Regions from separate parts of the Arthrobacter rhamnosi genome, predicted to be linked through region 1. Evidence: riboswitches for the same ligand, from Rfam matches in the RefSeq annotation. Region 1 holds a riboswitch; the other holds the start of a gene.
The links. A riboswitch is a leader RNA that binds a small molecule or an ion and turns the genes downstream of it on or off. The one in region 1 is predicted to bind S-adenosylmethionine.
Positions count from the first base shown of each region.

Region 2: it holds a riboswitch for S-adenosylmethionine, as region 1 does, so the genes downstream of both, ACX80I_RS09655 (ABC transporter substrate-binding protein) here and ACX80I_RS11420 (ABC transporter substrate-binding protein) in region 1, are expected to answer to the same signal.

Region 1 covers NZ_JBTNDT010000005.1:85,136-88,899, reverse strand. Annotated here, with positions in the region: gene ACX80I_RS11430 (amino acid ABC transporter ATP-binding protein) at 1-26, opposite strand, end outside; gene ACX80I_RS11425 (amino acid ABC transporter permease) at 23-787, opposite strand; gene ACX80I_RS11420 (ABC transporter substrate-binding protein) at 798-1,721, opposite strand; SAM riboswitch class IV at 1,884-2,001, opposite strand; gene ACX80I_RS11415 (aminodeoxychorismate lyase) at 2,109-2,987, opposite strand; gene ACX80I_RS11410 (DUF7793 family protein) at 3,083-3,466, shown strand; gene ACX80I_RS11405 (EAL domain-containing protein) at 3,475-3,764, opposite strand, start outside.
Region 2 covers NZ_JBTNDT010000004.1:166,168-169,931, reverse strand. Annotated here, with positions in the region: gene ACX80I_RS09670 (APC family permease) at 1-440, opposite strand, end outside; gene ACX80I_RS09665 (carbon-nitrogen hydrolase family protein) at 443-1,327, opposite strand; gene ACX80I_RS09660 (FadR/GntR family transcriptional regulator) at 1,416-2,207, shown strand; SAM riboswitch class I at 2,320-2,418, shown strand; gene ACX80I_RS09655 (ABC transporter substrate-binding protein) at 2,522-3,764, shown strand, end outside.

The DNA of each region.
Region 1 (3,764 bases):
AGGGTTCCCGATTCGAGAGTCTTCATGCCTTCGCTCCTTCACCGATCTTCGCGGCCAGTTCGTCGGGCTCGGGCTTCTCCCGCTTGCCGACCCGCAGCCGGTTGTCGATGTAGTTGACCAGGTGGGTCAGCGGGATCGTGAGGCACAGGTACAGGGCGGCGGAGGCGATGAGCGGCGAGAGGTTGCCCGTGTTGCTGGCCGCATCGTTGCCGATCCGGAACAGCTCACGCTCGCTGGTCAGGAGTCCGAGGAAGTAGATCAGCGAGGACTCCTTGATCAGCGCGATGAACTGGTTCACCAGGGCGGGCAGCACGCGCCGCACGCCCTGGGGAACCACCACGAGCTGCATGGAGGAGCGGTAGCTGAAGCCCAGTGCGCGCGAGGCCTCCAGCTGTCCCTTTTCCACACTCTGGATGCCGGAGCGGAAGATCTCGCCGATGTAGGCCGCCGCCATGAGCGACAGCGCGAGGATGCCCATGGGGAACGGGCTCGTGCTGCCGGTGGCCTGGCGGTAGATCGGGCTGAGGCCGATGCCGATGAGCAGGATGATCACCACGGCGGGGACGCCACGGAAGATGTCCGTATAGATGCGCGCCACCCAGCGGAGCAGCCGGTTCCGGGAGATCCCCATGATCGCGAGGAGCATGCCGAGGACCGACCCGATGATGCCGGACGTGATCGCGAGGATCAGGGTGTTCCGCAGTCCGACCGCCAGGAGTTCCGGCAGGACGGCGGCCATCGCCCCCCAGTCGAAGAAGGTCTGCGAGAGCTGTTCAAGGGCATTCATGCAGGGACCGCTACTTTACTTCCACGGCTTTGCTGCCGGGCTTCCAGTCGGAGGGCATCTCGCGGTCCGGGTACCACTCCTTGGTGAGCTCGGTCCACGTGCCGTCCTCGATCACGGCGTCGAGCCCGGAGTTGAGCGCGTCGATCAGGGGCTGGTTCTCGCTGTTCACGGCATAGGCCGTGAAGTTCTCGGTGTTGATGATGGTCTCGGCGATGGTGGTGTCATCGCCCTCCTTCACCTGGCCGGTGGCCTGCTGGGACGGGGCGACCCACGCGTCGACCTGGCCGTTCTTCACGTTCGCGTAGACCGTGTTGTAGTCCGCGAAGCGCACGGGCTCGAGGCCGAGGGTGTTGGTCACGTAGTCGTCCTGGACGGTGCCCTGCACCACGCCGATGCGGGTGCTCTCCGAGAGGGAGTCGAAGCCCGTGACCGAGGAACCGTTCTTCGTGACGACGGCCATGTACCCGAAGTCGTAGCCGTTCGTGAAGCCGACGTTCTCGCGGCGGGCGGCCGTCGTGGAGATCGAGGAGGATCCGACGTCGAACTGCTTGTTCTGGACCTGGGCGAGCAGTGCGGAGAAGTCCGTGGACGCGAACTCGACCTCGAGACCGAGCTTGTCGCCGATGGCGCGGAGCAGCTCGTTGTCGTAGCCGGTGAAGACGCCGTTCTCGATGAAGATGTTCGGCGGAGCGTCCGAGAGGGTGCCGACGCGCAGGGTCCCCTCCGTGATGAGGCCGAGCTTGGAGGTGTCGATCTCGTCGACCGGCGTGGTGTCCTCGGTCGTGTACTGGTCGAGCGACTGCTGGTCGCTGCCGGCGAGGGCGTCGGTGGTCGCGGTCGGCTCGCTGCTGCTACTGGTGTTGCTGCCGCAGGAGACGGTCAGCGCGAGGAGCGGGACGGCGAGTGCCGCGAGGACTTTGCGGGAGATGTTCATGGGGTCCTTCTTCGATGCTGGCCCGGGGTGCGGGCCGACTGGATGAGGTGGATCTCGGGGAGGAACGAATAGGTGCCGGGAGGCTGCTGGTGACACGCTCGCTGTTCTGGCCGGGCGCGGTGTGGCGGCTGCTGTCCCGGTTACCTCGGGGTGGTCCGCACGACGCCGTACTTGCCAACCGGGGGACTGGTCCCGGCGGCCGAATCTTCACCTGGAGCACCCCACTACGGGAGAGGGTTGCTGTCCAGCCGGCCAGGGCCGAGGGCTGGAGCTCTTGATTCCAAGAAAACGCTATGGCAGCACGAAGTGCCCGGTCAAAACGAAATTGCGCGGAAATCGGCGTTTGACGCGGTAAACGGCCTGTGGGGCAGGCTTTTGTGGCGAAAATTACACGAAGCGGTCCACGAGGTCGGTCAGCTCGGCCGTGAGGGCGGGCGAGGATCGGACGGCCTGGCCGTCGATCGAGAGCACGGGTGCGAGGAGCCGGATGCTCGAGATCAGCCATACCGCGTCGGCGTCGAGGAGGTGGTGCGGTTCCAGGGGGCCGTAGCCGAGTTCCCACCCCTGCTCCTTGGCCGCCGTGAACAGCGCGCTCTGCGAGGTGCCCGCGAGGATGCCGCTCTCGAGCTGCGGTGTCAGGAGTGTCTTCCGTCCGTCGCGGTCGGAGGCCAGCAGCACGGTCGAGGTGGGGCCCTCCAGGACCTTGCCGTCGGAGGACGTGAAGATGACGTCGTCGGCCCCGTGGGCCTTCGCGTAACGGATGGCCGCCATGTTGACGGCGTAGGAGAGGGTCTTGGCGCCCAGCAGCAGCCAAGGTGCGCGCTGCGCCACGGAGCTGTCGTACCCGCGTTCGAGGAACAGGACCCGGAGTCCCGTCCTGCGCTGTTCGATCGTCGACGCCGGCACGGGCGCGACCTGGACCCACGCGGTGGCCCGCCCGGCGCCTTCGGCCCCGCGCGTGGCGATGAGCTTCACGACGGCGTCATGGCGCTCCGGTTCCGCTGCCGCGAATTCCCGCAGGCCGGTGCGGATGGCCCGGCTCCACGCCTCGGCGTCGGGGACCGGAAGGTCCAGGGCCGCTGCCGACGACGCGAGCCTCGTCAGGTGTGCCTGCTCCTTGCGGGGAGACCCGTCGACGGCCAGGAGCGATTCGAAGACCCCGTCGCCGCGGGTGGCGCCCAGGTCCGTGGCAAGGAGCTGGGGCTGCGAGGCATCGACGACCCTGCCGTCGTCGTGGGCCGGGTCGAGGAACACGAGAACAGTCATGGCCCCCAGCGTATCCGCTCGCGCCCGACCACCCCTGTCTGTAGTGTGCGAGGGGATGTCCGGCACTCGGGTATCACCACAGGGGGTTGGGGAGCATGGCGGAAGAACGGGATGCCGCCCCGGAAGCCTTCGTGGCCGAGCTGCGCACCGAGGTCCTGTGGGTCCAGTGGCGGCGCAATACGAGCGTCGGCGACAGTGATGCCGCAGCACTGATCGAGCGGTCCAACGCGCTGTGCCGGGACGTCTGCCCGCCGATGCTGGTGGAGCTCAACGGCATGGTGTCGCTCACGCGGAGCGCTCTTCACGGTTTCGCGACTGCGCTGAACATCGCAGCCATGGCCATCGTCGGCCCGAGCGCGGTCGACAGGACACTGGCGGACTTCTTCGCCCGGGTGCACAACCCCCCGTACCCCACGCGCTACTTCGAGTGCCCGGCCGAGGCGCTGGCCTGGCTCACCGAACATCCGTACGGTCCCTGACAACCCCCTCAGGAGCTGACGGGAGTCCCCGATCGGGTGAGTGCCGTGATGAGCCGCTCCACACGCACGAGGCCCGCGAAATTGCCGGCGTCGTCGGTCGCCAGCACCGGATCGAAGCGGGTCGGGATATCGCGCGTGACGCACCGCTCCAGGGCCTCGGGAATGGGGGTGTCCGTGTTCACGCACATGCCCTGGCCGAGCACCCCCAGAAGCGCCGCGTCCTGGGTCAGCACCGCGACCGGCCGGCGCCCCGACACCAGGACGACCTCGGTCAGCGAGGGGTCCCCGGCGAACGCGG
Region 2 (3,764 bases), on a different contig from region 1:
TTCTCGGCGACCCGGATCCCGATGACGTTGAGCACGGTGGTCACGAGCACGAAGGCCAAAATCCACACCCAGATCGGGGTGCCCGGGAACTGCGCGGTGAGGTAGGACCCGCCGATCAGCCAGATGACCATCGGCAGGAAGAGGTAGTCGAGCAGGATGGCCCATCCGACCAGGAACACGATGCGGGCGTCGATGGTGCGCCGGACGTAGGTGTAGGCGGAGCCGGCGACGGGGAACGCGACGGCCATGCGTCCGTAGCTGTGCGCCGTGAAGAGCATCGCGAGGAGGGCGAGGAGGTAGGCCGACGGCGATGCGCCGCCCGTCGCCTCGGCAATGACGCCGAAGATCGCCAGGACGATCAGGGGTGTGAGGTAGGCAAGTCCGAACAGGACGAGCGAGGGCAGCCGGAGGGTGCGGGTGAGCTGAGACGAGGTCTGCATGGCTAGTCCTGACGGGCAGTGGACGCGGGGGTCCAGGTAGCGGGATCGATGCGGCCGGAGTACATGGGCAGCTCGATCGGGGTCTCATGGGCGCGGAACTGGGACCACATGCGGTTCAGCCCGGCGGTGCCGTGCGTGCGCACGTAGTCGATGCGCGACAGGTCGAGGGTGGCCGCCATCATCCCGGTACCCTCGTCGTCGAGAGATTCGAGGACCGTGCCCTCCGGGTCCACGATGAGGCTCTGGCCGCGCCCGGTGGGGCCGGCACAGTTGACGCTGACAATAAACACCTGGTTGACGATGGCGTTGGCCCGGGCGAGGACCAACTCGTGTTCGCGGTCCTCCGTGGTGGTCTTGACGACATTGAGGATCACGTCCGCGCCGAGCCAGGCGAGCTGGCGGGTCACTTCGGGGAACCACGCGTCGTAGCAGATGGACAGACCGGCCCTGCCGTAGCCCTCGAGGTCGACGGTGACGAAGGCGTCCCCGGGGTCGTACGGCTCAAAGGGACGCCACGGGAAGATCTTGCGGTAGCTCGCCTCGAGCTCGCCCTGCGGGGAGAACACGAGGGCGGTGTTGAACAGCTGCCCCTCGGGCCCGCGCTCGCAGATGCTTCCGGGCACGAGCCACACGCCGAGGTCCCCGGCGAGCTGTGCGAGCTCCCGCACGAGGGGCCCGTCGAGGGGCTGCGCAGACTCCTGGAGCGCTTCCGTGCGCGCCTGGTCGGGGTAGCCGTCACCGAACAGGTGCAGTTCGGGGTAGACGAGGAGCCGGGTTCCGGGATGCGCCGCGAGGGCGTCGGAGACCTGGGTGGCGAAGACCGAGAATGGCTCACCGATCGCGATCGGTTCGGACTGGACCGCGAGGAGCGGTAGGGGCTGTGACATGGGTCGCCTTGGCTTGCAGTGACGGGGCTCACGCAATATTAGCTCATATTGAACTATTATCAAGGCGGGACGACGTTAGGGTGAAACCATGGCTGCTGAAGTGCGGGAACCGCCGGGTACGGCGGCGTCGTCTCCCCTGCCGTCTGCACTGCCGGCTCCTATGCCCTCTGCCCTGCCGCCCGGCCTGCCGCCCGGTCACGGACGGCGCAGCGCCATCGATGCCGTCCGCGCCCGCATCGCCACCTCCATCTCGCTCGGCCTTATCCAACCCGGCGAACGGCTGCCGGACCAGGCCGACATCGCCCTGGGGCTCTCGGTCAGTCCGATGACAGCCCGTCGGGCGATGGCGAGCCTTGCCGACGAGGGGATCGTCGTCCGGCGGCGTGGACGTGACGGCGGTACCTTCGTCGCGGCGGATCCTCCCGCCGTCGCCCTGGAGAGGCTGTCCCTGGGACTGCCGGATGCCGCGGCCGTCCACGATCTGGTGGACCGGCGCCTCCTCGCCGAGTGCGCGGTCACCCACTTCGCCGCCGTCAACGCCACGGAGGACGAGCTGGAGGCGCTGGAGGCGCTGACGCAGCGCATGGGGAAGGCCACCAACTGGTCGGAATACCACCAGGCCGACGACGCCTTCCACCGGTCCGTGGCCGCGGCGTCCCACCTCGGTGCTGCCACCGCCGTGTATTCGGCAGCCCTCGGCGAGCTGTACGAGCACTTCGTCCCGTACCCCATCGACGCACTGCACCGCGCCAACGAGGACCACATCGACCTGGTGCGTGCGCTGCGGAGGCGCGACGCGGTTCAGGCGGTCTCGATCGCCCACGCGCACGTCGACAGCCTGCACTCGACGATGTTCATGGAACTCGCGCGTCGCGCCTAGCTGCCGGCCGGTCCGGCCGGTCCTCCTACGACCTCCCGCACGACCTCCCGCATGACCGAATATGACGGGGACCACTGGCGCAGCCGATGCCCGGTGCGCTTAGCTGTAGCCATAACCATCCCGAGCGGCCGAGAGACCTGGATCGACGACGCCGCAGCAACCCTCCCTGTGTAGCAACGGGGAACGGTGCTACTGCCAGGACCGATGGAGAAGCTACACGCTTTCGTTGGTCTCCCCTCCCGTGCTTCCGCACGCCCGGGTGATCGCTGGCTGTCCTGTCTGCCCTCCATCGGGCGATGATTCAGGAGCCCAGCGTGACAACAGCAAGCCCCAGCACACCCCGCACCCTCGCCCTGCTCGCAGCGGCCGCAGGCCTTCTCCTCACCACATCGGGCTGCGGAGGATCAGCCGCAGCGAGCGAGGACGACACGTTCGTCTTCGCCACCGGCAAGGACATCTCCTGCCTCGACCCCCACGTCGACGGCGACATGCCGCAGGCCTCGATCGCGGCGAACTACCTCGACTCCCTGGTCTCCCAGGACAGCGAGGGCGCCATTCATCCGTGGCTCGCCACGGACTGGTCAGTGTCCGACGATGGCCTCACCTACACCTTCACGGTGCGCGACGACGTCTGGTTCACCGACGGCACGAAGCTCACCGCGGAGGCGGTCAAGGCGAACCTCGACCACATGGTCGACCCCGACACGCAGTCCGGCACGGCCGGCGGCTACCTCAAGCCCTACACCTCCACCGAGGTCGTCGACGACACCACCGCCGTCGTCACCCTCAACCGCCCCTACGCGGCATTCCTCGAGGTGCTCGCCCAGCCGTTCCTCGGCATCGAGTCACCCGAGGCCCTCAAGCGCCCGCGGGCCGAGAACTGCAACGCGCCGGTGGGCTCGGGCCCCTACAAGATCGTCGACTACGTGCCGCAGTCGAAGGTCAGCCTCGTCCGCAACGAGGACTACAACTCCGCTCCTCCCTATGCGAAGCACCAGGGCCCGGCCCACATCGAGAAGATCGAGTGGCGGATCGTCCCCGAGGACTCCACACGCTACGGACTCCTCCGCGCCGGCCAGGTGGACGCCCTCGACCTCATGCCGTCGGTGCACTTCGACGAGGCCGAGGCCGATCCGAACGTCGAACTCATCCTGCAGGACCGGCCCGGGAACCCGACCAACCTGATCCTGAACACCACGCGCGCACCGTTCGACGACCTCAACGTCCGCAAGGCCTTCCTGCGCAGCGCCTACGTGGATGCGGGCATCAACAGCGTGTACTTCGGCACCGTGACCCGGGCCGGCGGACCGCTGAGCTCCACCACCGGCTTCTACTCCCCCGACTTCGAGCACGTCTACGATCCGGACCCCGAGGAGGCGGCACGCCTGCTCGACGAGGCCGGCTGGACCGAACGCGACGACGAGGGCTACCGCGTGAAGAACGGCCAGCGCCTCACGGTGCACTTCCCCTACACGCCGGACTGGTGGCCCACAGCGCACCAGGCCCTGGTCACCCAGATCCAGGCGACGGCGAAGAAGGCAGGGTTCGAGGTGCTGA